Regions from separate parts of the Bradyrhizobium sp. AZCC 2262 genome, predicted to be linked through region 2. Evidence: riboswitches for the same ligand, from Rfam matches in the RefSeq annotation. Region 2 holds a riboswitch; the other holds the start of a gene.
What was found. A riboswitch is a leader RNA that binds a small molecule or an ion and turns the genes downstream of it on or off. The one in region 2 is predicted to bind S-adenosylmethionine.

Region 1: linked by a shared signal. The riboswitch ahead of V1283_RS34975 (O-succinylhomoserine sulfhydrylase) and the one ahead of metX (homoserine O-acetyltransferase MetX) in region 2 are both predicted to bind S-adenosylmethionine.

What each region holds. Positions count from the first base shown of each region.
Region 1 covers NZ_JAZHRT010000001.1:7,437,748-7,453,100, reverse strand. Annotated here, with positions in the region: gene V1283_RS35040 (IS5 family transposase) at 44-1,411, shown strand; gene V1283_RS35035 (hypothetical protein) at 1,520-1,747, opposite strand; gene V1283_RS35030 (signal transduction histidine kinase) at 1,781-2,152, opposite strand; gene V1283_RS35025 (hypothetical protein) at 2,211-2,711, opposite strand; gene V1283_RS35020 (sensor histidine kinase) at 2,922-3,701, opposite strand; gene V1283_RS35015 (response regulator) at 3,807-4,190, opposite strand; gene V1283_RS35010 (hypothetical protein) at 4,419-4,703, opposite strand; gene V1283_RS35005 (DUF1488 domain-containing protein) at 5,110-5,388, shown strand; gene V1283_RS35000 (hypothetical protein) at 5,759-6,076, opposite strand; gene apaG (Co2+/Mg2+ efflux protein ApaG) at 6,947-7,339, opposite strand; gene V1283_RS34990 (OpgC domain-containing protein) at 7,573-8,814, shown strand; gene V1283_RS34985 (SGNH/GDSL hydrolase family protein) at 8,811-9,569, shown strand; gene V1283_RS34980 (SGNH/GDSL hydrolase family protein) at 9,583-10,617, shown strand; gene V1283_RS34975 (O-succinylhomoserine sulfhydrylase) at 10,762-11,955, opposite strand; SAM riboswitch at 12,028-12,107, opposite strand; gene V1283_RS34970 (2'-deoxycytidine 5'-triphosphate deaminase) at 12,217-13,323, shown strand; gene V1283_RS34965 (PQQ-dependent sugar dehydrogenase) at 13,412-14,761, opposite strand; gene V1283_RS34960 (MATE family efflux transporter) at 15,004-15,353, shown strand, end outside.
Region 2 covers NZ_JAZHRT010000001.1:8,997,505-9,012,857, forward strand. Annotated here, with positions in the region: gene V1283_RS42270 (DUF2125 domain-containing protein) at 1-50, shown strand, start outside; gene V1283_RS42275 (DUF2189 domain-containing protein) at 594-1,502, opposite strand; gene V1283_RS42280 (cytochrome c oxidase subunit II) at 2,035-2,868, shown strand; gene V1283_RS42285 (cbb3-type cytochrome c oxidase subunit I) at 2,945-4,720, shown strand; gene V1283_RS42290 (cytochrome c oxidase subunit 3) at 4,717-5,421, shown strand; gene V1283_RS42295 (heme-copper oxidase subunit III family protein) at 5,534-6,256, shown strand; gene V1283_RS42300 (cytochrome C oxidase subunit IV family protein) at 6,266-6,664, shown strand; gene V1283_RS42305 (GYD domain-containing protein) at 6,697-6,990, shown strand; gene V1283_RS42310 (heme o synthase) at 7,079-7,990, shown strand; gene V1283_RS42315 (hypothetical protein) at 8,210-8,434, shown strand; gene V1283_RS42320 (prephenate/arogenate dehydrogenase family protein) at 8,675-9,616, opposite strand; gene V1283_RS42325 (pyridoxal phosphate-dependent aminotransferase) at 9,613-10,710, opposite strand; gene V1283_RS42330 (chorismate mutase) at 10,740-11,600, opposite strand; SAM riboswitch at 11,777-11,856, shown strand; gene metX (homoserine O-acetyltransferase MetX) at 11,939-13,129, shown strand; gene metW (methionine biosynthesis protein MetW) at 13,139-13,807, shown strand; gene V1283_RS42345 (MBL fold metallo-hydrolase) at 13,828-14,589, opposite strand; gene V1283_RS42350 (carbon-nitrogen hydrolase family protein) at 14,664-15,353, opposite strand, start outside.

The sequences.
Region 1 (15,353 bases), 1.6 Mb from region 2:
TCGAATCGCGAGCCGTGATTCCGTCATCGCATCGGAGGGAGCGATGCGACCAAGGGAACGACGAGAGACGGGACAAGCCGATCTTCTGCGCTCGCGGCTGGACGCGATCATCGACATGGGCCACCCGCTGGTGAAGCTGGCACAGACGATCGACTGGTCGTTCCTGGAGCAGCGGTTCGGGGCGGTCTATGAGGACAAGCCGGGCCGGCCGCCATTGCCGACCCGCCTGATGGCGGGACTCGCGATCCTCAAGCACACCTACGACCTCTCTGATGAGGTGTTGTGCGAGCGCTGGGTGGAGAACCCCTATTACCAGTTCTTCTGCGGCGAGGAGTTCTTCCAGCACCGGTTGGTGTTCGATCGCTCTTCGCTGACGCGCTGGCGACAGCGGATGGGCGAGGAGAAGTTGCAGGCCTTGCTGCAGGAGAGCCTTGCGGTGGCCAGCAAGACCGAGGCGATCAAACCGGCCGATCTTAATCGGGTCATCATTGATACGACGGTGCAGCCCAAGAACGTGATGTTCCCGACCGATGCCAGGCTGCTGAACCGCGCCCGCGAGATCCTGGTCCGGCTGGCGAAGCGATATGGTGTCAAGCTGCGCCAGTCCTATGCCAGGGTGGGCAAGTTCGCGCTGATCAAGCACCAGCGTTATGCCCACGCCAAGCAGTTCAAGCGCGCCAACAGAGCCTTGAAGAAGCTCAAAATCTATCTCGGCCGCATCATCCGCGACATAGGCCGCAAACTCGGCGGCAACGCCGACTTGCTCGGGGGGGTCGTGTTGGAGCGCATGCTGGCGCGGGCGCGACAAGTGCTCGAGCAGAAGCAGCGCCAGCGTGGCCCGAAGCTCTACTCGCTGCACGCGCCGGAGGTGGAATGCATCGGCAAGGGCAAGGCGCACCGGCCTTACGAGTTCGGCGTCAAGGTCTCGGTCGCCACTACGCTGGCGCACGCCAAGGGCGGGCAGTTCGTGAGCCATGTGAAGGCGCTGCCCGGCAACCCCTATGACGGCCACACACTTGCAACCGTCATCCCCGAGATGGAGGCGCTGATCGGCAACACCATCGAGCGCGCGCTCCTCGACAAGGGCTATCGCGGCCACAACGCTCCGCCCGATTACAAGTTCAGGGTGTTCATCTCAGGACAGAAGCGGCGGGTGACGCCACAGATCAAGCGCCAGCTGCGACGGCGTTCCGCCGTCGAGCCGGTCATCGGCCACCTCAAATCCGAGCACCGCATGGGCCGCAACTACCTCTGGCATCGTGAAGGCGACGCCATCAACGCCGTCCTCGCCGCCGTCGGCTATAACTTCCGCCGCCTGATCTGCTGGCTCAGGCTCTTGTTGTGGCAAATCATCGCCACCTTCCCCGGGTCAATCCAGCCTGAAAATCCAGGATTCTTCACGGCCGACTAGGGTGGGAAAAGCGGAGCGTGCCCACCATTCAGGACGAATTTGTTGAAAGATGGTGGGCACGGCGCAACGCGCCTTTGCTCACCTTACTATTTCGCCGGGTATGACGGTCTAGCTCAACAATGTGCGGACCATGTTGGCCGCATCATAGATTTCGATCTGGAGCATCGGGTAAGCCGACTTCAATTTCCGCGCCGCCGTTTCGGCTGCCTCGGCAGTGTCAAACTCCGACTTGAAGTGGCCGTCGACAACCGTCACGAAGCCCTCGGTCGGAGGCCGGTCGGCTCGTATCGCTTTTTTCGGCTCGGGTTCGTCAATTGTGAGGACAGGTTTTTTCATCATGGGGTCATTCGGATTTGCTGTGATAACGACTCAACCCAGCCTGAGAAACTCCGGCGGCAAGGGCATGCGTACGAGGCCGCCGAGATCCAGGGCCTCGCCGCTTTCCGTGATATCCGAGAACAGCACCTCGACATAGGGATGCTGGCGGTTGAGTGCGGCGCCGCGCTGGTATTTCGCGTTCACGATCCGCTCGATCGCAGCAAGATTGCGCTTGCCCAACGCGTTGTACTGATCGCGGAACAGACTCCGTCGTGCTCCCCGGTGCTCGATGGATTCGACCCAGACGTCCATCACCTTGCGGCCGATGAACGCTTCGACCCGTTCAGCTCCGTCCCGCGCGAGAACCCGCAGCCCGTCCATGTTGTGCGGGCCGTCATCGATGCCGAATTTTGTCAGTGACATGTTTTTACGTGACATATTTTTAGGCGACATGGGGAATCCTCCTGTTGCCGACGTTGGTTCATCTCGGCAGTCCGTCGGGGACTGCGCCTCCCTCATCGTCCCATCGCGACAACGCCGCAGCGCCTGATTTTGCGTCGTGATGCGCATCCGCCGCGGGTACATTTTTGCGGCCGGCATCGTTTTTGTGCTTGTGCAGAAATCGGGCGATCTGCCCGCGGAGCGCCGCCGTCTCCAATAATTTTCCGACCGATCCGGCGGTGTCGAAGATCTCGCGTTGCAGCGTCTTCGGAAGCGCGTTCCATTGCATGATGACGGCCGCGCCGAGACATCGCAAGACGTGCTCCTCTTCGGCCGCAAGGGCCAGGCCGCGAGCGCGATTCTGTTCCGCAGCGTTCACGGCGCTGTCGTAGTCATCAGCCAGTCCCTGCTCGTTATCGGCGAGCGCTGAGTGGCGATCCCTTAGTTTCTGAAGTTCGTCGTTTTCGCCCTGATCGCTCGAATGCTTGATCAGTTCGCCGTATGCGGCGGCCTTTTCGCGGTGCTGCTGAGGTCTAAACATGCCGCGTCCTTTCGTTGGAAGTCTCCGCGCAATCCGACCGATTCCGGTTGACGAGGATGGAGCTGTATATGGGGATCAAGGGGTCGAATAACGAGCTCCGGTGACAAATCACCACGTCATCAATCGCGGGGCAAAAGTCGTTCCTGACAGATCGTAGCGGTCCGAACGAATGCGGTTGCGATTTGGCTTCCGCAATGCCCGAATACGGGCTTATGCCGACACCGAAGTCAAAGAAGCCATCGGCACGTCGAATGTGTAGACGAATCCGGTTCGCTCATAGGTCAGCCGCACGTCGCCCCGGAGTTGCCTGCCAAGCGTCTCGATCAGCCGTGTCCCGAAGCTGCGCTGTTTGGGCGGACGGACGGCCGCACCATTCCTCTCGGTCCATGTAAGGCGCAGGCGCTGCGCCTGTTGATCCAGCGTCCAGTTGATGTCGACCCGCCCTTGCGGGACCGACAGGGCGCCAAACTTCGTGGTGTTGGTGCAGAGCTCGTTGAGCGTCATCGCAATGGCGATAACGGCGCCCGACGTCATCCGGATATCGGGTCCCGAAATCGAGAATTTCGGCTCGTCGGGATTGTCGAAGGCTTCGGTAGCGCTGCGGACGATCGTGCCAAGGTTCGCGCTGCTCCATCTTGCCTGCAAAAGCAAATCGTGCGCACGTCCGAGCGCGAGCAGCCGGCCCTCGATGGCGTGCTGTGCGTGTTTGGCTTCGGGCAGGTCGCGCAGGCTTTGCGAGACGATGGCGCCGACGGTTGCGAGCGTATTCTTGATGCGGTGGTGCAGCTCCTCGAGGATCAGCCTCTGCAGCTTGTCGGCCGCTTCGCGCTCTCTGGCGTCGATGCCGGCCGTGGCCAGCAGACTCTGCGCATTGATCTCGGCCTGCGCGAGCAGAAGCCTCAGGCTGACGTTTTCGGCCGCCAGTTCGTCCTGATATGGGGCTGCCTTGCTTGCGGGGCGCGGGTCCGTCCGGAGATCGCTTTCAGACATCGTTGATCGTATCACCATGGGTTAGGTACCGCACTGATCTTCGGTGGCTCGGTTTTGTACGCAATCACGCGATTGGATCGTATTAGGCGTCAAACTGCTGGCGTCTCAGGCGTAGCCGATCATGTCACGCATTTCGGCTATCACTTCCCCGGCATTGAGCGGCTTGCCGAGAAACCTGCTGCGGGGAGGAAGATCGAGGTGCGGCAGGTTCAATTGCCCCGATACCACGATGATCCTGATCGTCGGCCAACGCTCATGGACGGCATGCGCAAGTCCGATGCCGTCCATTGGGCCGGGCATCTGAATATCCGTGCACATCAGCGCGACGTCCGATCGGGATTCCAGGATGGCAACGGCTTCCGCCGCGTCCAGCGCCTCGAGTGGTGTGTATCCGGCGTCTTCCACCATGTCGACCGCGCGCATGCGGAGCACCATCTCGTCCTCGACAATGAGAACGACGGCGGGAACGCATGAATGATCAAGTACCATCGTAACGGCGCTCGCGGGGAACGGGGAACGGCGATCGATCTGGATAGGTGTTCATCTGGGACAAGCATCTCGTTGTCCAAATGATCCCCGCCGGCTCAACAATGACGCAATAAAACCGCCGCCAACAGACTAAGCCCGCGGCCAGCGGAATGCGCTCACCGGATGCGAGCGCTAGATTGCTTGCTCCTGCGTGTCACTCGCTTGGCGGTTCTCCCGCCAGCGCACTCATCACAGGTCTGGCGCGCCGCGCTTGCGGCCGAGAAATTGGTTGATCTCCGCGGCATTTCGAAAGGCCATTGCTTTGTGAATCGCCTCGGTGCGCTCATCCCCCGGCGGCATCTCGCGAGCCTCGTCCAGGGCGGCGACCGCCCCGGCGTTCAGATCGCGAGCCAGCGTCGATGGGGTTTCTTTCTGCCGTGAAACTGCGCGACGCCGGGTCACCATTGAATAACCATCGCAGCGGCGACCAGCAGCACAAGAAAGATCGGCATCAATACCGGGGGTACCAACCACTCACGAAGATCGAATCTGGAATTCGGCATATGACCGCCTTTGGGTTTAGGCGGGAGCGCAAAGCTCTCAGTCACCGATAACAGCCAAGGGGCGCGCGATGATATCGACCATATAGTGATCATCGGCCGAATAGCGAGAACAATCGTAGTTTGTTTTCGGCGCAGGACCTGACAAGCCTTGTAATGCGACACCAAGTAGCCACTTGAGAGACAGCGCGATCGTATTGCTTCAGCATCGCCTTTGCGGCAGCGCGAAGCCTAGCCACGCCAAATCTTGTCAACGACATTGACCAACCGCACGTCGCAACGGTGTGCGTGTCACCGGTCAGGACAGCCAATGGCCATCGAACACACCGCGGTGCAGGTCGTGCAAAGGCCGACGCGGCGGGTGGTTCGCCGGCGCGCGTTTGATCGGTCCCAACCTCATGATTGAGTTTCCAAATCATAGCCGCTCATATGACCAGACCCGGCGAGCCGTGCGGTTCTGGGGGCACGACAGCGCGCTGGAAGCGACATTCTTCATCGACGAAGGCGCATTGAGGCGAATTCAGCCAGATGCTCGTCAAGACGAGTCCGGTTTCCTGAACGTGTTCGATCGCAACCGTGATGCGATATGCGCGGCCGCTGCCAAGGTTTACGTCCGTGGAGGCCGGGGATCTTACGATCTGGTCGCTGCAAATTTTTGAAACGAACACTTTTGATGTGGTCAGCCGGGACGACGTGACAGACCGGGCAGGTGCTCGTTCGTCGCGAACAGAAACTGCAAGCGATCAAGCCCTGGAGGATGTCATGGATACCAGTACAGTGCCGACTTTCCTGGCCTGCGGAGCATTTTTCGTTCTCTCGTTCGTTATGATCTGGGCCTTCTGGTACGTGGAACGGCTGCGGGGAGCAAACGCCCCTCACCTGTGAAGAACGGCGCAAGTTGCGCGCCGCATGTCGGAGTGCCGGGTTGATGCCGGCTGACTACCCGCTCCGGGCGTATTCGAGTTTGCAGTCGAAAAAGCCGCGGATTTCTCCGCGGCTTTGCTCGTATTCGGACTGTTGTCGGCGTTCTCAGTAACGATCGGTGCCGATTCCGACGCTGACGCCGGGGGCGCGGATGCCGATGCCGCCACCGTTCCCATAACCACCGCGCTCGATATAACGCTTTCCGCGTGGAGCATATCCGTATGAATCACCGGGCTCACGGACAATGACGCGGCGTTCACCACCTGCGCGCCAGCATTGGCCTGCCTCATTGCAAACCATGCGGACGTTTTGAATGTTGCTCTCCGGAGCGGCTGATACATTCGGGGAAAGCGGCGCGGCTGAAGCGGCCGTCATGAGAAGCGCACTTGCGCCCGCTGCCAGATAGATCGCGAGATTTTTCATAATGTCTCTTTTCAAAAGGAGTTGTGTCGGGAAGCCAATAGGATCGTAGGGCAATGGTTCCTGCCGCCGGCGATTAATTGTCACTCATCGCGCGTGGTGAGGTCTCGTCGATGCTGAAGAGCTTCTTGCCGAAGGACCCTGCCGAGATGGTCAGGGACGACAAAGGTGGAAATGACCTGCGAGTTCTGCTCGGTTCGTAGATTCTGCAACGCAATAACACGACGGGGCAAATCACTTCTGATTTTCCGAAATCGTGTCAAGCCCGAGAAACAAAAATATTCCGCTTAACTTGTCGGGCAAATCAGTCGCATATCTCCGCCCGTCTCACGGCGGATGAGGGGCGTTGGCCATCGTCACGAACGCGCGGTGAGATGCGATGGACGTGAATGGCGCGAGACGTACGTGCCTTAAGCGTACGGTGAAGTCGTGTGGTTCGGGCGCCGCGGTGCTGGCGTTAAGTTGGCGGGATCTGTCTCGCCGGCGACGGAGGCAAAAAAGCCGTTCTCCGGGAAGAGCACGAAGTAAGTCGTAAAGCCATTGCGCAGGGAAGGCCGGAATGCTCCCGCTGCCCTGTATGCTCGTGTGCAGTTTTGTTTGCGCAAATCGCACGCGAGACCGCGGGTGCAGCAAGCACCCGGTCTTCCCTGCGCCCTCTGTTTCGAAGAGGGACAAACGAAGATGCAAACCTCGGGCGAGATCTGCCGCGAGATCGCGAAATCGTGTCAGGAGCCGTAGCCCGGATGAGCGAAGCGACATCCGGGGGACCACTCTAACACCGCCCCGGATATCGCTTCGCTCATCCGGGCTACAAGCGAGAAGATGGATTGCTTCGCTGCGCTCGCAATGACGGGGAAAGAGCGGCGCCGCTCGTCAGTTCAACACCCGGCCCTTATCGGGGCTGTCCAGCGAGAACGTCGGCACGTCGATCTCGAACCGCTCGCCGCTTGCGTTGACCATCTGGTAGCGCCCGGTCATGAAGCCCGACGCGGTCGGCAGCGGCACGCCGCTGGTGTATTCGAAGCGCTCGCCCGGCGCGAGCACAGGCTGCTCGCCGACCACGCCTTCGCCGCGGACTTCCTGCTTGTGGCCGGTGGCGTCGGTGATGATCCAGTGGCGGGTGCGGAGCTGCACGGTCTCGGCGCCGGTATTGGTGATGACGATGGTGTAGGACCAGAAATACTGGCCGCGATCGACCGACGAGCGCTCGGGGAGGAAGTTCGGCTCGACGGTGACTTCGATCTGGCGGGTGACGGCGCGGTACATGCGGGCGGCTTTCGGAAATCCTGTTCCGTATCATAGCCAAGAATGCCGGGGGAACAATCTCCGGCCCGCCGGGTTTGCCGGGTGTTTGATCGCGGTTTCAACATAGTTCCATTCTAGAGCGCACCCGCGCGCGTCCGGCCCCGTATCTGTTTGCGTATCTTGTCTGCAAGTTGCGGCCCGATATTATCTTTCCCCGGACCGTGCACGCGTAAAAGCTAAACTAACGGTGCCAGATGTCGTCCATTGCCGATCCAGTTGCCGGAACGCCTCTCAGCGATAGCAAGGCCGCGGCGCCCGCCGCGCCGGCGATTGCGCTGCCGGTAGCCGGCGAGCGCGAATTGCGGCTCGACCTGTTTCGCGGAATGGCGCTGTGGCTGATCTTCGTCGATCATCTGCCGACCAATTTCCTGACCTGGTTCACCATCCGCAATTACGGATTCTCCGACGCTACCGAAATCTTCATCTTCATCTCCGGCTACACCGCCGCCTTCGTCTACGGCCGCGCGATGCTGCAGGCCGGCTTCGTGGTGGCGACCGCGCGGATCATGCGCCGGGTCTGGCAGATCTACGTCGCGCATGTGTTCCTGTTCACGATCTTCCTCGCCGAAATTTCCTATGTCGCGACCCGTTTCGAGAACCCGCTCTACAGCGAGGAAATGGGCATCATGGATTTTCTCAAGCAGCCGGACGTCACCATCGTCCAGGCGCTGCTGTTGCGCTTCCGCCCCGTCAACATGGACGTGCTGCCGCTCTACATCGTGCTGATGCTGTTTCTGCCGATCATCCTGTGGCTGATGAAGTGGCGGCCCGACGTGTCGCTCGGCCTCTCGGTGCTGTTGTACGCGCTGACCTGGCAGTTCGACTGGTACCTGACGGCCTATCCCGGCGGCTTCTGGATCTTCAACCCGTTCGCCTGGCAGTTGCTGTTCGTGTTCGGCGCCTGGTGCGCGCTGGGTGGCGCCGCACGGATGTCGCGGATCCTGTCGTCGCCGGTGACGATGTGGATCTGTATCGCCTATCTGACGTTTGCATTCTTCGTCACGTTGACCTGGCACATCCCGCAGCTCAGCTTTCTGATGCCGAAGCGGCTCGAACAGTGGATGTACCCGATCACCAAGACCGATCTGGACGTGCTGCGGTTTGCCCATTTTCTGGCCCTGGCGGCGCTCACCGTGCGCTTCCTGCCCAGGGATTGGTCGGGCCTGAAATCGCCCTGGCTGCGACCATTGATCCTGTGTGGCCAGCATTCACTTGAGATATTCTGTCTCGGCGTCTTCCTGGCCTTCGCAGGGCATTTCGTGCTGGCCGAAGTTTCCGGCGGTGCCTTCTTGCACGCCCTGGTCAGCCTTTCCGGAATCCTCATCATGTGGGGCGTGGCGTGGGTGATTTCGTGGTACAAGCATTCGGCCGACAAAGATGCGTCCAAGACCAAGCGCACGGGCGGCAATGCCGATATGGCGGGAGGGAGCGTATGAGGCCCGGTTCTGGAGCCGTACTGGCCCTGTCCCTGCTCGCCGGCCTTGCGGCCACCGGTTTGGCGCGTGCCGAGGATGCCCCCCAGACCTGTGAGGTGCCGCCCTATCTCCTGAGCACCGAAAGCCTGCTGCCGAAGGTCGCCGACGCCGTCAAGAATGGCCGGCCGCTGACCATCCTCGTGGTGGGCAGCCGTTCCTCGACCATCGCCGCTTCAGCCGACAGCGCCTATCCCGCCCAATTGCAGGCCGCGCTGAAGGAGAAGCTGCCCTCGATCCCGATCAATCTATCCGTAGAACTACAGCCCGGGAAAAGCGCGGAGGAAACCGACACCACCCTCGTTAAGCTGGTGGAAGCAAAAAGGCCTACTTTGGTCATCTGGCAGACCGGAACCGTCGATGCTATGCGATCCGTCGATCCCGACGATTTTCGCGGCGCCGTCGGCGACGGGATTGCTGCGCTGCAAAACGCGGGGACCGATGTGGTTCTGATCAATCTGCAATACAGCCCGCGCACGGAGACGATGATTTCTGTGCCGCCATACCTAGATAATATGCGCGTGGCGGCGCAGCAGCACGATGTTCCGCTGTTCGACCGCTTCGCCATTATGCGTCACTGGAACGACGCCGGAAATTTTGACCTGTTCAGTGCCGTTCATGGCACCGACATGGCCAAACGTGTTCATGCCTGTCTCGGCCGCGCGCTGTCGAAATTTGTGCTCGATGCGGCCCGCCTCGGTCAGGCGCAGCAGAATTAGGGAACTAGCGTTAATGAGCCGTCACTACCCTTTTTGTTTGTCGACATTGCCGACCGTCTTTTTTGCCGCGAGCCTGGCGCTGTTGATGCCTGCCTCGGTGTCGCCCTTGCACGCCGAGACGGCCCCGCAACAAACCGCCCAGCAGGCGGCGCTGTCCGACCACGCCAAGACCGAAAACAAGACTGAAAAGAAGCCCTCCGCTGAAAGCGCCCCGCCGCAGGCCGCGCAGACGGTTGCCGTCAATCCGGCCGCGCAGAAGGGTATCACCGGCAAGGCGATCGACAAGGTGAAGGAGGTCGCTAAATCCGCCGGCGACATCTTCAGCCGCGTTCCGTGCCTGCCGCCAAAGGGCGGCTCCAAATCGATGGGGTCGCTGCCGCATGTCGCCAGCAAGCTCGTCGCGGGTCAGCCGGTGGTGATCATCGCCTTCGGTTCGTCATCGACCGCCGGCTATGGCGCGACGTCGCCGGATTTCAACTATCCCAACCGGCTCGCGGCGCAATTGCGCCGGCAATATCCGACGGCCGACATCTCTGTCGTTAACGCCGGCAAGGGCGGCGAGGACGCGCCGGAGATGATGAAACGGCTGCAGACCGCCGTCATCGACATGCATCCGGACATGGTGATCTGGCAGGTCGGCACCAACGCCGTGCTGCGCAACCTCGATCCGGGCGAGACGGCAAAACTCGTCGAGGAAGGCATCACGCGCATTCAGGCAGCGGGCGCCGACGTCGTGCTGATCGATCCGCAATATTCGCCGCGGATCAACGAGCACGCCGAGAGCGCCGGCAAGATGATGACGCTGCTCAACAAGACCGCCGAGCTTCGCAAGGTCGGCATTTTCCCGCGCTTTGCGGTGATGAAAGACTGGCACGAGAAGCAGTCGATCCCGATCGAGAATTTCGTGATCGCCGACGGCCTGCACATGAGCGACTGGGGCTACGCCTGCTTCGCGCAACTGCTCGGCGACGACATCATCAAGTCGGTCGGCCAGATCAAGCTCGGCGTCAACGTGCCCGCCGACGTGCGGGCGTACCGGCCGATGTGAACCGTCGTCCCTGCGAAAGCAGGGACCCATACGCCGCGGCCCTAGTAATTAGAGGCAGTGGTCGACGCCTTGCCTAACTCACAACGCCCTGTGGTTATGGGTCCCTGCGTTCGCAGGGACGACGATAGTGTTGCGGTTACCTGCTCACGCCTTCTCCAGCGCCGCCGCAAAATCCTCGATCAGATCATCCACATGCTCGAGCCCGGCGGAGAAGCGGATAAAGCCTTCGCTGATGCCGAGCTCGGCGCGCGCCTCCGGCGTCAGCCTTTGATGCGTCGTGGTCGCGGGATGGGTGACGAGGCTCTTGGCGTCGCCGAGATTGTTGGAGATGCGCGCGATCCGCAGCGCGTTGAGGCAGCGGAACGCGGCCTGCTTGCCGCCCTTGACCTCGAAGCCGATCAGCGTCGAGCCCGCGCGCATCTGCTTCTTCACCAGCTCGGCCTGCGGGTGATCGGCGCGGCCGGGATAGATCAGCCGCGAAATCTTCGGGTGCGACGCGAGCGCGTCGGCGACCTTGCCCGCCGTTTCGGTCTGCGCGCGCACGCGCACGCCAAGCGTCTCCAGGCCCTTGAGCAGGGCCCAGGCATTGAACGGCGAGAGCGACGGCCCGGTCTGGCGCATGAAGTTGTGGATGTGCTCGGTGATGAAAGCTTCCGACGACAGGATGATGCCGCCCAGGCAGCGGCCCTGGCCGTCGATATGCTTGGTCGCGGAGTAGACCACGACGTCGGCGCCAAGCGAAAGCGGGCTCTGCCAGATCGGCGTGGCGAAGACGTTATCGACGATCAGCCGTGCGCCGCCACTGTGCGCGATCTCGGCAATCGCCGGGATGTCGAGCACGTCGAGCGTCGGATTGGTCGGGCTCTCCAGGAAGAAGGACTTGGTGTTCGGCCGCAACGCGCGCCGCCACTGGTCGAGATCAAGACCGTCGACCAGCGTTGTCTCGATGCCGTAGCGCGGCAACAGATCCTGCACCACGTAAAGGCACGAGCCGAACAGGGCTTTCGAAGCGACCACGTGGTCGCCGGCCCGGAGCGGTGCGAGGATAGCGGTCGTCACCGCGGCCATGCCGGTCGCGGTCGAGCGCGCGGCTTCCGCGCCTTCGAGCTCGATCATGCGGCGCTCGAACATCTCAATCGTCGGATTGGAATAGCGCGAGTAGATAAAGCCGGGATCCTGGCCCTTGAACCGGGCCTCGCACTGCTCCGCGCTGTCGTAGACATAGCCTTGGGTGAGGAACAGCGCCTCCGACGTCTCGCCGAATTGCGAGCGCAGCGTGCCGCCATGGACAAGCCGGGTTTCGGGACGATAACGCTTGGTAGAAGTAGTCTCAGACATGTGACCTCCGCCGTGACCATCTTGGAAAATGGTCACAAAAAACCGGCCTGGAAAAATTTCCACAGGCCGGGATCACACGTGTCCCCGGCCTGTTTAGCGACTTATTTAACGTGGCTGCAAGCCGGCCGGCTCAAATCACCACGGGATAAGTCATGCTGATATTACCTCCCGCCCTTCCCGTCAAGGCGGCCATCGGATAACCCCTAAAAGCCCATATATAAGAGGTTTGGATGAGTTTTGGGCCGTATTGAGGATCGCGCCGTGCCGTTCACGCTTCCGCCCGACGCCAACGGGATTCTGCCGGACCGCATGATCGCGGCGATGGCGGATGCGGGCCTGATCCTGCCGGAATATCCCTTTGTCGAAAGCCAGATCCAGCCGGCGAGCCTCGATTTGCGGCTGGGCAACATCGCCTACCGGGTGCGCGCGAGTTTCCTGCCCGGTCCCGGCGCCACCGTTGCCGAGCGCATTGACGAGTTGAAGCTCCACGAGATCGACCTCTCGGACGGCGCGGTGCTGGAGACCAACTGCGTCTACATCGTGCCGTTGCTGGAGAGTCTCGCGCTGCCGTCGTCGATCGTGGCGGCCGCCAATCCGAAGAGCTCCACCGGGCGGCTTGACGTCTTCACCCGCGTGATCGCCGACGGCACCCGCCGCTTCGACATGATTGGCGCCGGCTATCACGGCCCGCTCTATGCCGAGATCAGTCCGAAGACGTTTCCTGTGTTGCTGCGCGAGGGCTCCCGGCTCTCTCAGGTGCGATTCCGCACCGGCGATGCCATCCTCGACGCCGACGAGCTCGACGCGCTGCACGGTGCTGAGCGGCTGGTCGATATCGACGACGCAGATTTGGCCAATGGCGTGGCGCTATCCGTCGATCTCTCCGGCGCGAACACATCAGGCTTCGTCGGTTACCGCGCCAAGCGCCACACCGGCGTGGTCGATATCGACCGCCGTGGCGGTTACGCCGTCGGCGAATTCTGGGAGCCGATTCCGGCTCGATCAGACGGCAGCCTTATCCTCGATCCCGGCGAATTCTACATCCTTGCCTCGAAGGAAGCCGTGCAGGTGCCGCCGGATTACGCCGCCGAAATGGTGCCGTTCGATCCGCTGGTTGGCGAATTTCGCGTGCATTACGCGGGATTTTTCGATCCCGGCTTCGGCTATGCCGGCGCCGGCGGGAAGGGCGCGCGCGCCGTACTCGAAGTGCGCTCGCGCGAGGTGCCGTTCATCCTCGAGCACGGCCAGATCGTCGGCCGGCTGGTGTACGAGAAAATGCTGTCGCGGCCCGCCGCCATGTATGGCCAGCGCATCGGCTCGAACTACCAGGCACAGGGCTTGAAGCTCAGCAAGCATTTCCGGGTGTAGTCGGTTTCCCCGTCATTGCGAGCCAACGGGTCGCGCGAATGCGCGCCGGATGACAGGCTCCGCGAAGCAATCCATCCGTCCGCGCGTTTCACCGCGATGCCGATTTCGCTGCCGGCGTCACGCGCCACACCGTGTTGCCGACGTCGTCGGCGACCAGCAGCGCGCCCTGCCTGTCGAGCCGCACGCCGACGGGGCGGCCCTGCGCCTCGCCCTTGTCGTTGAGGAAGCCGGTCAGCACGTCCTGCGGCGCACCCGAAGGCTTGCCGTCCCTGAAGGGAACGAAGATCACCTTGTAGCCGGCGCGCGGCTTGCGATTCCACGAGCCGTGCTGGCCGATGAAGGCGCCATCTTTCATCTCGGGCGGAAACAGATTGCCGGTGTTGAAGGTAAGGCCAAGCGAAGCCGTATGCGCGCCGAGCGCATAATCCGGGGCCATCGCCTTCTGCACCAGGTCGGGCCGTCGCGGCTCGACGCGCGTGTCGACGTGATCGCCGTAATAGCTGTACGGCCAGCCATAGAACGCGCCTGATTTCACCGAGGTCATGTAATCGGGAACGAGATCGTTGCCGAGTTCGTCGCGCTCGTTGACGACGACCCAGAGCTCGCCGGTCTTCGGATTCCATGATGGACCGTTCGGGTTGCGCAGGCCCGAGGCGAACACGCGCCATTGGCCGCTGGCACGGTCGACTTCCAGAACCGCCGCGCGATCCTTCTCGGCCTCCACCCCGTTTTCGCCGACATTGCTGTTGGAGCCGACCGTTGCATAGAGCTTGGTGCCGTCCGGGCTTGCGGTGAGGTCCTTGGTCCAATGGTGATTGAGCGTGCCGGCGGGGAGATCCGCAAGCTTGACGCCCGGCACGCTGATTTTGGTGTCGCCCTCGTGATAGGGGAATTTCATGATCGCATCGGTATCGGCGACATAGAAATCTTCACCGACCAGCACCATGCCGAACGGTGAATTCAGGTTGCTGAGAAACACGCTGCGGGTTTCAGCTACCCCGTCGCCGTCAGCGTCGCGCAGCAGCGTGATGCGGTTGGCGCTCGGAACCCCGGCCCCCGCCCATTTCTGCGCCTGCCTGTAGACAAAACCCTTGATGCCCTTGCCGTCGTCCGGCTTGGGCGGCGCGTTGCTCTCGGCGACCAGCACGTCGCCGTTCGGCAGCACATAGACCGTGCGCGGATGCGCGAGCCCGGTCGCGAAGGCACTGACCGTCATGCCATTGGCGGCGATCGGCTTGGCGCCATCCGGCCAGCGGCTGACCGAAGCGATATCGACCGTCGGGATCCATGAATGTTCCGGCGGCGGCAGATTGGGCGAAGGACCGTAGCTCTGCGCCACGGTCGCGGTGTTGGTCGAAGTTTCCTTGGGGTCGTTACAGGCGGCAAGCGGCAGCGCCAGTGCGGCGACGCATATTGCCAGGAGGATGTTCTTGCGCATGACGGGGTTCCCTGGGGGTGTCGTCTTACCAATGCGATGCCGGCCCAAACGTTCGTAACGGGCCGCATGAATTCCGCGTGAAATGGCTGCCGGGGCACGCCTCGCGCTCAGGTGGAGGGGCGGAGCGCGACCCTGCTGCACAATCCCGCAGGCCCCCATTGCACCCTGCGCACGTGGAATCACCCACCGCCATGCTAGGAACGGGCGCGCCGTGGAACCAAATCCACGTGCGGGGAGCAGAAATGTCCGACCTCGGCGTTGCCGAAATTCCCGTAGACGAGAAGGAGCGCCCGCTTCCACCGCCGGAAGCGCCGTTGAAGAACGCATTGGTCGACGGCCCGATCCTGCGCACGCTCTTGTGGTTGGCCTGGCCCAACGTGATCGCGCTGACCGCAGGCACCTGCGTCGTGATCGCGGAGACCTCCTATATCGGCCGGCTGGGCGTGGAATCGCTGGCCGCGATGGCGCTGGTGTTTCCAACCGTGATCCTGACCATGACCATGTCAGGCGGCGCGATGGGTGGTGGCGTGGCGTCGGCGATCGCGCGCGCGCTCGGTGCCGGCGACATTGACCGCGCCTCGATGCTGGCGGC
Region 2 (15,353 bases):
CGGTGTTTCTCGGACCCCTGAAAGTAGGGCAGGTGCCGCCGCTATTCTAGAACGTCAGCCCAATTCAGAGTGTCCGATGGATGCTCGCTTTGGTTTGCATTCCGGACTCACGTCGACCAGCGACCAGCCGAATTGCAGCGCCTGGCCGGAACGTTTTCGAGCTTGGATGCTTGAGTCCAATTGTATTGTGCGGGGCAGCGACAAATAGGAGGCGAGGATGTTCCTGATGGGACTTGGCGCGCTCCTCGTTATCGGCGGACTCCTGTACATGGCACGCACCGCTATTTGGCGCGGACCGCTTAGTGGCCGCGATTCCTCTCGGCCCGCTCGCGATACGTTGGAGCCGCCACGGCGCAGCTTGCGATTCCTGGGGCTCGGAACGAATTGGCCGGGCCTTTTCCTTATGGCACTCGGTGCGGTTCTGTTGCTATCGGGGGCCGGTCTTTAGGCTCGATCAGCCATCGGCGGACGCTGACGGATCAGTGATAGACGCCTCGCACATGTCAACAGCGCTGCGCCGTCCCAGTTGCTGGGACGGCGCGCACGTAACTGAATCCGGCGATTGCCGGGTAGATCCCTTCAATCATTACGAGCTAGCGCTCGCGGCTCCACGGGAAGAGATTGGCCGGGAAATCCGCCGCGTAGCGGTGTCCTTTCCGCAGGCGAGGTTCTTCCTGTGGCGGGTTGGGATCCGGCTCCACCACTTTCCGGTACAGGTGCCAGGTGGCATGACCGAGCACCGGCAGAACGACGGCAAGACCGACGAAGAGCGGTATCGAACCGATCACCAGCAGCGCCGCGACGATCAGCCCCCACCCGGCCATGGCAACCGGATTCTTCATCACCGCCCGCAGCGACGTCCGGATGGCGTCGATCGCAGTGGCATGCCGGTCGAGCATCAACGGAAACGACACGACGCTGACGCACAGCGCCACCACCGCGAACAGAAAACCAACGCCGCAACCGACGAGGATGAGCGACCAGCCTTCCGGCGTCGTCAGCACGCGCGTTGCAAAATCGGGGATGCTCGCAGCCGGTGCGTGGCCAAAGATTGAGACGTAGATAGCGTTCGCTACGCCGATCCAGGCTCCGAACAGAACGAGCAGGAGCACGCCGAGCTCGACCATGGCGCCGAGAGCCGGGGCGCGCAGCACCTGAAGCGCTTTCGATACGTCGACTTCCTCGCCGCGCTCGCGGCGGCGGCTGAGCTCGTAGAGCCCAATCGCGGCAAAGGGTCCAAGCAAGGCAAACCCGGCGGCCAGCGGGAACAGCAATGGCAGTACCGAATAGCCAAGGACCATCCTGAACAGCGCAATACCAAGAACGGGATAAATCACGCACACGACTACCGCGTGACTTGGCATGGCCTTGAAGTCTTCCCAGCCGAGACGCAACGCCTCGCCCAGGTCGGACAGTTCGATTCTGCGAATGGGATATGTGGCGGCCTCGCCGAATACATGCCGTCCAAACTTTGCGATGCTGTCAGAATACGTGGTGGCCATAGGCGCAACCTCCCGTGCTCGCAGTAGCGGCGGTCAAAACGCCGCAACCCGCGTGTCTCCGCATTGATGTGCGAGAGTCGCGGTCGAGCCGAGTACGGCAAACTCAAGTTCATCGAAGGAGCTTAGCCGGACGAAACTTGTCGCGACCTGCCCAGCAAGTTTAGCGCGATTGGCGTCAAATAGCACTCACGAAAATAGCGCTCACGGCTGGGTGAGTTGTGCACGCTGGAGGTCATTTGGTGCATCGCGTCATCATCGAGCGATTGTGCTGGCACCAGTGTGCTGCATCGCAACGTTCTTTATTGATCTATTGACGCGCGGCGCGACGCGTATCATCTTGATTGTCAGACGCCCGGATCCGATGATTAGCGGTCGTAACGTGTGCTCCGTGCCACGTTTTGATGTCGCGACCGGTCAAATGGGTGAGGCAAGACGCACTGCGATGGCGCATGTGAAGTCAGCCATCGAGACAGATGCGAGCTCCGCCCTCTGATTCCTCTCCGTTGCCTTTAGTGGCAAGAAGGAGCGAGGGATGGCTGTCGCTATCGTACTGCTTCTGGTTGCGGTCGGCTCGGTGCTGTTTCACATCTACAGCCCGTGGTGGTGGACGCCGATCGCCACCAACTGGAGCTACATCGACCACACGATCAGCATCACCTTCTGGATCACCGGCGTGGTGTTCTTCGCGGTGATCGCGTTCATGGCCTATTGCGTCTTCCGCTTCCATCACAAGGAGGGAAGGCAGGCACACTACAATCCTGAGAACAAGAAGCTCGAATCGTGGCTCACCGTTGGGACCGCAATCGGCGTCGCAGCGATGTTGGCGCCCGGCCTGTTTGTCTGGCACCAGTTCGTCACGGTTCCGGCCGACGCCACCGAGATCGAGGTCATGGGCCAGCAGTGGCAATGGAGCTTCCGCCTTCCGGGCAAGGACGGCCGGATGGGTACGACCAATGTCCGCAACATCGGCCCCGACAACCCCATGGGCTTGAATCGCGACGACCCGCACGGGCAAGACGACGTCGTCATCGAAAATGGCGACTTGCACCTCCCGGTCGGGAAGCCGGTCAAGGTTTTGCTGCGCTCCGTCGACGTCCTGCACGATTTCTACGTGCCAGAGTTCCGGGCCAAGATGGATATGGTCCCCGGCATGGTCACCTATTTCTGGATGACGCCGATCCGAACCGGAACGTTTGATGTGCTGTGCGCCGAGCTGTGCGGCGCAGCGCACGCGCAGATGCGAGCCAAGGTTATCGTCGACGAAGAGGGTGCGTATCACGCCTGGCTGGAGAAGCAGCAGACGTTTGCAGAACTGTCACGCCGGAACGCCGTTATGAAGGCGACGTACAAATCCGGCGACAAGTAGAAAGTGCCGTTGCGCAGATAGATCGGGCAAGTGAAACCAACTCACCCCCGATGGAAACGACCGAGGAGGTATTTCTATGGTCGATGTCCCGTATGACGCAATCGCGGACGCTCCGCCTGCAGAAGTGCCGGAGGTTGAGCTCTATCACCCCAAAAGCTGGTGGACGCACTACGTCTTTTCGCAGGACGCCAAAGTCATTGCGATCCAGTACTCGCTGACGGCGTCGGCAATCGGGCTGGTCGCGCTGGTGCTGTCGTGGCTGATGCGCCTGCAACTGGGATTTCCCGGCACATTCTCCTTTATCGATGCAAATCAATATCTCCAGTTCATCACCATGCACGGCATGATCATGGTGATCTACCTGCTCACGGCGTTGTTTCTGGGAGGCTTCGGCAACTACCTTATCCCGCTGATGGTCGGCGCCCGGGACATGGTCTTCCCTTATGTGAACATGCTGAGCTACTGGGTCTACCTGCTCGCAGTTGTCGTGCTGGCGTCGACCTTCTTCGTGCCCGGCGGGCCCACCGGCGCCGGCTGGACGCTGTACCCGCCGCAGGCGATTCTCTCCGGCACCCCCGGGCAGGATTGGGGCATCGTTCTGATGCTGGCGTCGCTGATCCTGTTCATCATCGGCTTCACCATGGGCGGGCTGAACTACGTGGTGACCGTGCTGCAGGCGCGCACGCGCGGCATGACGTTGATGCGTTTGCCCCTGACGGTGTGGGGCATTTTCACGGCTACCGTGATGGCGCTGCTGGCTTTCCCGGCGCTGTTCGTCGCCTCTGTCATGATGCTGTTCGACCGCTTGCTGGGAACCAGCTTCTTCATGCCCGCACTCGTCGAGATGGGCCAGCAGATGAAGTATGGCGGCGGCAGCCCGATCCTGTTCCAGCACCTGTTCTGGTTCTTCGGCCATCCTGAGGTCTACATCGTCGCACTTCCGGCTTTCGGCATCGTTTCCGATCTGATCAGCACGCATGCGCGAAAGAACATCTTCGGCTATCGCATGATGGTCTGGGCTATCGTGGGAATCGGCGCGCTCAGTTTCGTCGTATGGGCGCACCACATGTATGTGAGCGGCATGCACCCGCATTTCGGGTTCTTCTTCGCCACGACGACGCTGATCATCGCGATCCCGACCGCCATCAAGGTCTACAACTGGGTGCTGACCCTGTGGCGCGGCGACATTCATCTCACCGTTCCGATGCTGTTCGCCCTCGGCTTTATCATCACATTCGTGAACGGCGGGCTCACCGGCCTCTTCCTCGGCAACGTCGTCGTGGACGTGCCGCTTTCGGATACCATGTTCGTCGTCGCGCATTTCCACATGGTGATGGGCGTGGCGCCCATCATGGTTGTGCTGGGGGCGATCTATCATTGGTACCCCAAGGTCACCGGGCGGATGCTGGATGACTGGATGGGCAAGTTTCACTTCTGGGTCACGTTCCTCGGTGCCTATCTGATCTTCTTCCCCATGCATTATCTCGGGCTGCAGGGAGTTCCGCGGCGATATCATGACCTTGGCGAAGCGGCGTTCATCACGCCGAACGTCCATACGCTCAATGCCTTCATCACCGTCATGGCCTTGATCGTGGGCTTCGCCCAGATGGTGTTCCTGTTCAATCTTGTCTGGAGCCTGTTCAGGGGCAGACCTTCAGGCGGCAATCCATGGCGGGCGACGACACTGGAGTGGCAGACGCCGGAGACCCCGCCGGGGCACGGCAACTGGGGCAAGGAGCTCCCTGTGGTCTATCGCTGGGCGTATGACTACAGCGTGCCAGGTGCCGCGCAGGACTTCATTCCGCAGAACCAGCCACCGGCGACACGAGCTGCTCAGGGAGCTGCTCCGTGAGCGCCATCGTCCTGTTCATGGCTGTGATAGCGGTCATCGTCGGATGGTGGCTCTCGCATCAACGGCTGACAGCCAAACCCTGGCTGGAAGAAGGTTCGATCGACGACTTCCCGGGCACGGGAGCAATGACCTTGCCGGCAGCGAAGATCGGACTGGGAGTGTTCCTCGCCGTCGCCACCTCGTTGTTCGCACTCTTCATCAGCGCCTACTCCATGCGCATGAACATGGCGGACTGGCGGGCAATGCCCGTGCCGGCGCTGCTGTGGTTCAACACCGGCGTCCTGGTCCTGAGCAGTGTCGCGCTGCAATGGGCATACGTGGCCGCGCGCCGGGACGACATGGACGGTGTAATCATCGGCCTGTGCGCAGGGGCAGCATCCGCCGTTACATTCCTGGTGGGGCAATTGCTGGCGTGGCAACAGCTGAGGGCCGCGGGCTATTTCGTGACGTCCAATCCGGCCAATTCCTTCTTCTACATGATCACCGCGGCGCACGGGCTGCACCTGATGGGCGGCCTGGTGGCCCTCGAGAGGACGACTGCCAAAGTGTGGCGTGGCGCCGAGATGGCCCAGGTGCGCCTGAGCGTGGAGCTCTGCACGATCTACTGGCACTTCCTGCTGTTGGTCTGGCTCGTCTTGCTTGGTCTGCTGACGGGCTGGACGGACGATTTCGTCGACATCTGTCGGCGGTTGCTCACCTAGAGCCTTTTCCGTTCCGATGAAATCGGAACGGGGCTCTGGATTTTTGATTTGACGCGTTTTCTTGATGCGAACCGGTGTCCACTTCGCTGGAAAACGCTCTGGGAGAGACCAGATGGCAGAGACTGCGCTGACTCACCTTGGAGAATCGCCTGCGCGAGCTGCCGGCTGGCAGGGCATTGCTGACGACTGGTCCTCGGATCAGCGCGCATTCAAGAATGTCTCCTGGGGGAAGGCCATGATGTGGATCTTCCTCCTCAGCGACACCTTCATCTTCAGTTGTTTCCTGCTCTCCTACATGACCGCGCGAATGTCCACGACGGTGCCGTGGCCCAACCCGAGCGAAGTCTTCGCCCTCAATATCGGGGGCAAGCACATCCCGCTCATCCTGATCGCCATCATGACCTTCATCCTGATCAGCAGCAGCGGGACGATGGCGATGGCCGTCAATTTCGGCTACCGCCGTGATCGCGCCAAGACGGCAGTGTTGATGCTGGTCACAGCGGCATTTGGCGCAACCTTCGTCGGAATGCAGGCCTTCGAATGGACCAAGCTGATCATGGAGGGCGTCCGGCCCTGGGCCAACCCCTGGGGCGCGGAACAGTTTGGTTCAAGCTTCTTCATGATCACCGGATTCCACGGCACCCACGTGACGATCGGCGTGATTTTCCTGATCGCGATCGCGCGAAAGGTCTGGCGGGGCGACTTCGACGTCGAAAGGCGCGGTTTCTTCACGAGCAGGAAAGGCCATTACGAGAACGTCGAAATCATGGGCCTGTACTGGCACTTCGTCGATCTCGTGTGGGTTTTCATCTTTGCCTTCTTTTATCTTTGGTGAGGTCGGCGCATGACAAGCACAGCAGTAATAGACGGACAACAACCTTCGCTACGCACTCACGCGCATGACACAGTCGCGGCAGGAACCACGCACGTAAAGGGGCAGCAGCACCCGATCAAGCTCTATCTCGTGGTCTGGGGATGGTTGTTCGTCCTCAGCACCTGCTCCTATCTCGTCGACTACTTTGGCCTCCATGGCTATCTCAGATGGTCGCTGATCTTGCTGTTCATGGTGTTGAAGGCCGGCCTGATCGTCGCCGTCTTCATGCACATGGCCTGGGAGCGGTTGGCGCTGGCCTATGCCATCCTGCTGCCGCCAGTGGCGGTGCTGATCTTCGTGGCCATCATGGTGTTCGAATCCGAGTACACGCACCTCATCCGGGCCCTGTTCTTCGCGTCGCCGACCTAGATACTGCCGCCTCGCATCAGAAGGAGGAGGTCATGACCACATACGTCATGCTCGCAAATTGGACCGACCAGGGCATCCAGAAGGTAAAGGACTCGCCCGGTCGTCTGGATACGGCAAAGAAAGCGCTCAAGGAGATGGGCGGCGAGTTCAAACTCTTTTTCCTCACCATGGGCGACTACGACATGGTCGCGATCTATGAAGCTCCTGATGATGCCGTCGCGGCGCGTTTTAATCTGCAGCTGGGCATGCTGGGGAACATCCGGACACGCACGCTGAAAGCGTTTCCTGAAGCCGCCTATCGGGAAGTCATTAGCTCGCTGGGCTAGTCGGCAGAAGGTGGGGGTAGTCCCCGGAAGCAAGCTCGCAAGGTCCATTAGATGCCGCCTGTCGCGGGCAAGAGGAGGCATTGATCTCATGCAAATCAATCGTTCAATTCTCGTTCGCGCGAGCTATGCCAGCATTGGGGACTATGTCGCGCTGACGAAACCGCGCGTTATGTCGCTGGTCGTCTTTACCGCACTGGTCGGTCTCATGGTCGCACCGGGCGACATCGATCCCTTCGCCGGTGTCGTTGCTCTTTTTTGCATAGCCGCCGGAGCTGGCGCCGCAGGTGCGCTCAACATGTGGTACGACGCCGACATCGACGCGTTGATGGCGCGCACTGCCACGCGTCCAATTCCCGGCGGCCGTGTATCGCGCTCGGAAGCACTGGTTTTCGGACTGATGCTTGGCACGTGCGCCGTTCTAAGCCTCGGCGCTTTCCTGAACATGGCCGCGGCTGCGCTGCTTGCTTTCACAATTTTCTTCTATGTCGTCGTCTACACGATGTGGCTCAAGCGCCGAACACCGCAAAATATCGTCATTGGCGGTGCGGCTGGTGCACTCCCTCCTGTCATCGGCTGGGTCGCGGCCGCAGGGAATGTCGGGCTCGAACCGCTCATCCTGTTCCTGATCATCTTCCTTTGGACACCACCCCATTTCTGGGCGCTGTCGCTCAATCTTGCCGGAGAATATGCTCGCGCCGGGGTGCCGATGTTGCCGGTCGTAGCCGGCCGGGCCGAAACAAAGCGCCAGATTCTTCTCTATAGCGTTCTTCTGGCTGCTGTCTCCCTGCTGCCCTGGGCAGCGGGGTTCGCGGGGGCGATCTATGGCGCGGCTGCGGCGATGCTTGGAGCGATCATGATTTTTCTCTCATGGCAGGTACGTCGGAGCAATGACAAGGAAAGGCAGCCTGCGCGTCGCCTGTTCGTGTTTTCCATGCTCTATCTGGCCCTGCTTTTTGGTGTGCTGTTGATGGATGCTGTACCCTACGTGCAGCCTCTCTAGTCTAGAGCGAAGTCCAACGCTTCGTTTCCCGGGCAGCGATGGGTATCGCTTCGCTCCACCCATCCTACGTGCTCATGCGATCAAACTCGGTGTGCGTGCGTTCAAATCCGGATCGCCGAAGCGTGATCGGCCGATCCAGCTTTGCCGGGAATGTAGTCGCAGCTACGCCGCTCTTGCTCTCTGACGACCCTTGAAGGGTCGATATTGAGGAGAAGCAAGATGATCAGAATCCCGTTTTTTGGCGCCGTCGTGGCGTTTTCCGCACTGGTCGGGTCGCCCGCGTCGGCGCAGCACATGATAGACGAGCCTGGGATGTATGCATTCTACCATCCCAATGGCGACCTCGGCATCGGATCGGCGCGATCGCCGATCGACGCTCAGGCGATGGCGCCGCGACTCGTGATGCGACATCCGATCGCGCGGCTCATGAAATCGCGGAAATAGTTTCGTAGCCCGGATGAGCGTAGCGATATCCGGGACTTCTCCAACACCGCCCCGGATATCGCTTCGCTCATCCGGGCTACAAGGATGTTTTGAATCTCGCCGTCGTCCCGGCCAAGCGAAGCGCGAGCCGGGACCCATACGCTGCGGCGGGTGTTGTGTTTCGAGATGGTGGCCGGCTTTCTTTCAAAAAATCGCCGACGGTGGTTATGGGTCCCTGCTTTCGCAGGGACGACGATAGAATCACTCCGCCTTCTTCCCCAACGGCGGATGCGGCCGGCCGAAATCCGGCGCGGCCGAATCCTGGCCGATCTCGACGATGCCGCGGCGGATGGCACGGGTGCGGGTAAAATGCTCGAACAGCGCTTCGCCGTCATTGCGGCGGATCGCGCGGGTGAGTTTTGAGAGATCCTCATTGAAGGTGCCAAGCATTTCCAGCACGGCTTCCTTGTTGTTGAGGAACACGTCACGCCACATCGTCGGGTCGGAAGCCGCGATGCGGGTGAAATCGCGAAAGCCGCCGGCGGAGAATTTTATCACTTCCGACGACGTCACCTGCGCCAGCTCGTCCGCCGTGCCGACGATGGTGTAGGCGATCAGATGCGGCAGGTGGCTTGTGATCGCCAGCACCAGATCATGATGGTCGGGCGTCATGATCTCGACCTTGGCTCCCATGCCGGCCCAGAACGCGCGCAACGTTTCGACCGCCATGGGATCGGCGCCGTCGGGTGGCGTGAGGATGCACCAGCGGTTGATGAAGAGTTCGGCGAAACCCGAGTCGGGTCCGGAGTGTTCGGTGCCCGCCACCGGATGGGCCGGAACGAAATGGACGCTCGCCGGCAGATGCGGCGCCATCTCACGGACGATGGCGCCCTTGACCGAGCCGACGTCGGAGACGATCGCGCCCGCCTTGAGGAAGGGCGCGATCTCCTGCGCCACCGGCCCGCAGGCGCCGACCGGGATGCAGAGGATCACGAGGTCGGCGTCCTGGACGGCTTCCGCGTTGGTTTCCAGCACGCGGTCGACGATACCCAACTCCAACACCCTCGCGCGCGTCTTTTCGGAGCGCGCGGTGGTGACGATTTCGCTGGCGAGCCCCTGGGCCCGCGCCGCGCGCGCGATCGAGCCGCCGATCAGGCCGAAGCCGATCAGCGCGACGCGCCGGAAAATCGGCGTCCCGTTCATTTCGCCGCCATGAAGTCGCGCAGGCCGTCGACGACGAGGCGATTGGCCTCCTCGGTGCCGATGGTCATGCGCAGGGCGTGGGGGAGTCCGTAATTGTTCAGCGCCCGCAGCACCAGGCCACGTCTGGTGAGGAACGCGTCCGCCTCAATCGAGGTCTTGCCCTTGTCGAGCGGGAAATGGATCAGCACAAAATTCGCGACACTCGGCGTCACCTTCAGCCCGAGTTTTGTCACCTCTTCGGTGATCCAGTTGCGCCACTGCTCGGTGAACGCCTTCGACATCTGGACATGCGCGGTGTCCTCGATCGCGGCCACCGCCGCCAGCATCGCCGGCGTCGAGACGTTGAAAGGCCCACGAATCCGGTTGACCGCGTCGATGATGCTGGCAGGACCGAACATCCAGCCGATCCGCAAAGCCGCCAGCCCGTGAATCTTGGAGAAGGTATGCGTCATGACGGTGTTTTCGGTGGTCGCCACCAGTTCGAGCCCGAGTTCGTAATCGTTGCGCGACACATAGTCGGCATAGGCGGCGTCCAGCACCAGCAGTACACGCAGCGGTAATCCCGCGCGCAGCCGCTTGACCTCGTCGAACGGGACATAAGTCCCGGTCGGGTTGTTTGGATTGGCCAGCCACACCAACTTGGTCTTCGGCGTCACGCGCGCGAGAATGGCATCGACGTCGGCGGTGAAGTCGGTCTCGGGCGCGACGACGTTTTTGGCGCCGTTCGCCATCGTGGCGATCGGGTAGACCAGAAAACCGTGGGCGGTGGAGATCGCCTCGTCGCCGTGGCTGAGATAGGTGTGCGCCAAGAGATTGAGGATTTCGTCCGAGCCGGCGCCGCAGATGATGCGGTTGGGATCGAGCCCGTAGGCGCGGCCGATCGCCTCGCGCAGCACCCGCGAAGTGCCTTCCGGATAGTCCTCCAGATGCGCCGCCGCGGCCTTGTAGACTTCGATCGCCTTCGGCGACGGCCCGAACGGGGTCTCGTTGGCGGACAGCTTGAACACCTTGCGGCCCGGCTCCGGCACCGGCGTCTTGCCGGGCGTGTAGGGCGCAATATCGAGAATGCCGGGATTCGGCACGGGGCGGTTCATCTTCAACTCCGGAATTTCGGGCGGGCCGTTTAAACCTTGGTCGACCCGTTCGGGGGCACCGTATAGCGCGTTGCGTGGCTGCCGACGAGGGCCGACGAGCGCACCGAGGCACCGGCCTGGATCAGGGCGGATTTGATCTTCTCGAAACCGGTGCCGGCATCCGACACCAAGAGCGCCGCGCCGTCGAAGGCGGTGTCGGGCACGGCGACGATTTCGGCGAGCGGCGCCAGCGCGCGGGCGATATCGGCGTTCCAGCCGGCGACGCGCACGCTCCACAACTGGACCTCCGTCACCATGGCGTCGTCGGCGACCCGGGAGATCACGAACACCGGCAGTGCCGCCGGATGATCGGCGCGTTCGAGGAACGGCAGCCGGGCAGTGATCTTCGGTGCACCGCTGGCCTCCAGCGCGAGCCACCATGGCGTGCGGCTCGAGGTCGCCGACACCAGCGCCAGATCGCCCTTCGATTTCGCCACCGCCTCGACCGCCGCCTGCGCGCTGAAATGGCCCACATAAGGCACGACGAAGCCGAAATGAAATCGCGCCGAATCCCGCATCGCAGGCTCGCCGACCGAGACGTCCGCATGCACCGAGAATGGCGCCTGGACGTATGTGAAGGTCGAGATGATGACGCGCCAGATGCTCTCGATGGTGTCGAGCGGCAGGATGCCGCGATGACGCCGGACGAGTTCGCGCATCATGCTGGCCTCGCGCGCCGGGCGGAACGCGGAGCCGACTTCTTGCGTCTGCTTCACCTGGATCAGCCGGTCGATGATGTCGCCGCGCGCCATCAGGAGGCGATGGACCTGTTCGTCGATCGCATCGATTTCCTTGCGCAGTTCCTGCAGCGAGGGCGGGGCCGGGGGTGCCTTGAACGGTGCCTTGGACATCGGAAAAAACCTTGGTGCCGGAACAGCCCGATGCGGCCGGCAGACAGTCGCATTGATTAGGAAAGACGGGCGCTGAAAGCAAAGAGAAACGTCACGGGGGAGCCCTGCACGATCCGATTAACCATCTGTCCGGCCCCCCGCCTGCCTTGACGAAATGCCTGGGCGGGACTAGCTTTGTTCCATTCCGTGGTCATTTGAGCCGGCCGGCTTGCAGCCACGTTAAACAACTCGCTAAACAGGCCGGGGACAGAGTTGATCCCGGCCGAACCTTTGTTCAGGCCGGGTTTTTTATGGCCTGATTCTGTCTGTAGAGCCTCCGCAAGGAGGTCGGTGCCGAAATGACAAACGTGCATTCGATACCCAGTCCGTCGATTCACAGCGAGGATCGCGCCCATGAGGCCGATCATCCGACCTCGCCTGTGGCGAAGTTCGGCATGGACCAGCCGCTGAAGCTCGATTGCGGCATCGATCTCGCGCCGTTCCAGATCGCCTATCAGACCTATGGCGAACTGAACGCCGATCGCTCCAACGCCATACTGATCTGCCACGCGCTGACCCTCGATCAGCATGTCGCCAATGTGCATCCCCTGACCGGCAAGGCCGGCTGGTGGGAAATCATGGTCGGTCCCGGCCGTCCGCTCGATACCGACAGATACTTCATCATTTGTGCGAATGTGATCGGCGGCTGCATGGGATCGACCGGTCCGGCCTCGACCAATCCGGCCACCGGCAAGGCCTGGGGGCTGGATTTTCCGCTCATCACCATCCCCGACATGGTCCGCGCGCAGGCCATGTTGCTCGATCGGCTCGGGATCGAAACATTGTTCTGCGTGATCGGCGGATCGATGGGCGGCATGCAGGTGCTGCAATGGACCGCCGCCTATCCGCAGCGCGTGTTCTCGGCGCTGCCGGTCGCCTGCTCGACACGCCATTCGGCGCAGAACATCGCGTTTCATGAACTCGGCCGGCAGGCCGTGATGGCCGATCCGGACTGGCATCATGGGCGCTATTTCGAACGCAGCACCCATCCGCATCGCGGGCTGGCCGTGGCGCGGATGGCCGGACACATCACCTATCTCTCCGACGCCGCGCTGCATCGCAAGTTCGGTCGCCGGATGCAGGACCGCGATCTGCCGACCTTCTCGTTCGACGCGGATTTCCAGGTCGAAAGCTATCTGCGCTATCAAGGCTCGTCCTTTGTCGAACGCTTCGACGCCAACAGCTATCTCTATCTGACGCGAGCGATGGATTATTTCGATATCGCCGCCGACCACGATGGCGTGCTGGCGCAGGCGTTTCGCGGCATCAAGACCCGCTTCTGCGTGGTGTCGTTCACTTCGGACTGGCTGTTTCCGACCTCTGAATCGCGGGCGCTGGTGCATGCGCTGAACGCGTCCAGCGCGCGGGTGTCGTTCGCCGAGATCGAGACCGATCGTGGTCATGATGCCTTCCTGCTCGACGTTCCCGAGTTCTTCGACATTTCCCGCGCCTTCCTGCAATCGGCAGGCAAGGCGCGCGGATTGGGTTAGGTGGCTGACATGGCGCTTCAGGAACAGGCCTTGCCGCTCGGCGGCGTAGCGCCCGATCGCACGGGTAACTATCGCACCGATCATCTTCTCGTCGCGGAAATGATTCCGCACGCCTCAAAAGTGCTCGACGTCGGCTGCGGCGATGGCGAGTTGCTGCAACTGCTGGAAACCCGTGGCATCGACGGCCGCGGCATCGAGCTGTCGCGCGAGGGCGTCAACCGCTGCGTCGCCAAGGGGCTCGCGGTGGTGCAGGGCGACGCCGACACCGACCTCGTCAATTATCCTGATGATGCGTTTGATTACGTGATCCTGTCGCAGACGCTGCAGGCGACGCGGCAGCCGAAGGTCGTGCTGGAAAATCTGCTGCGCATCGGCCGGCGCGCGGTCGTCTCATTCCCGAATTTCGGCTTCTGGAAGATGCGGCTGCAGCTATTGGTCGGCGGGCACATGCCGCGCACCGAAAACCTGCCCGCCACCTGGTACGACACGCCGAACATCCACTTCTGCACCATCAAGGATTTCGTGCAGCTCTGCGACGAGATCAACGTCAAGATGGAGCGCGCCGTCGCGCTCGATCTCTACGGCCGCCCGGTGCCGCTGAACCTGCCCTGGTGGGTCTGGAACATGTTCGGCGAGCAGGGCGTGTTTTTGCTGAGCCGGGGTGGGGCAGGGAAGTAACGCTTTCCCCGGCCACACGTTCAAGCCTGTCTCGATGCCAACTGCAGGGTCTCTCCATCCAGCGGTATCAGCAGTTGCTGCGGCGATACGCCCTGCTCGATCGAATACCGCCTCAGTTCGTCGCGCGAGACGGTGGCGTGGTCGAGCGATTCCATGTGGGTGGCGATCACCACGGCGTCAGGCGCCAGCCGGCAGGTCGCGACGGCCTCTGCGGCATCCATCGTGATGAGATCGCCGTCCCATCGTGCCCCGCAGGGATGGATGATGATGATCTCGGGCTTAGTGCCCGTGATGATGGCTTCGACGGCCGGATAGAGCACGGTGTCGCCGGCCCAGTAGACCGCCGGTTCGTTCTTTGCCGTGATGCTGAAACCCATCACCGGTCCCATTTTCTTCACCACCGGTCCCAGGCCATGACTGCCCTCGCGGCGCTGCAGGCGAATGCCGTTCCAATCGATGATTTTGGCAAGAGGCATGACGTCGCTGAATCCGTACGACCGGATCTTGTCCTCGTCTCCCGGCTGGCAGATCATCGGAAGATGTTTTGGCACCAGGGATTGCGCCACCGGATCGAAATGGTCGGCATGCAGATGCGAGACGACGACGAGTTCGACGCCATCGAGGATTTCTTCCGGGCTTGCCGGCAGTTCGACCAGCGGGTTGGGCGCGCGCCCAGTAAAGGACGGGCGCGATCCCTTTGGGGCAAAGAATGGATCGATCAGGACGATCCGGCCGCGTATCTCCAGCTTCAGCGTGGCGTTGCGCAATAGCCGCAGTTTCATCGTCCTGCCCTCTCAATAATGATCATCCGCAATAAAAAATATTCCCGCGCGGCAGCCTCGAAATCTGAGGCCGCTCAATCCCTGACGTTGCGCGGATAGGTCAGTCGCGCGCTCTCAACCAAAGCGAGATCGATCTCGAGACTGACGATCGGCGTACTCACGTTGGTGCGCGCGAGGATGTCGCCATCGGGCGCCACGATCCAGCTGCCGCCCGCAAGCCTCGCGCCACGGCGGTTGGCCGTCGCCACGAACGCACCCGCGGCGATGGCCGTCATTCGCGAAGCTACTTCCCAGCGCGGATGGCCGCCGGTCGCACGCGGCGCGGCAATCACCTGAACCCCCGACTGCCCCAGACCGCGCGCGGCCGTGCTCACCATGAGTTCGGTGCATACCAGTTCGCTATAGCAGAGTGCGCCATCGCGCACCGGTTCGGCGTACTGCGAACCGCGGTCGAACCAGGTTTCTTCCCAGCCGCCTTCTTGCTGCGGCAGCAGCGCCTTGGCCCGGCCGCGAACCAGGCCGCGCTCCGGCGTCCATAGAAACGTCTCGTTCCATCGCTTTGCACCTTCAGCGATGGCGCGCGTCCCCACGATGCGCTTCGCAGCGATGGGCCGCAGGTGCTCCTCGAGCGTCGCATGCGTCGCGGCGGCCTGGCGCCAGACCGCTTCATCGAAAGTGGGGCTGGTCCAGAAGCTGTCGACGCCGGCGAGCTCGGGGAGGACGAGCAGATCGACCGGAGACTTCTCGAACTCGCCGGCAAGCCG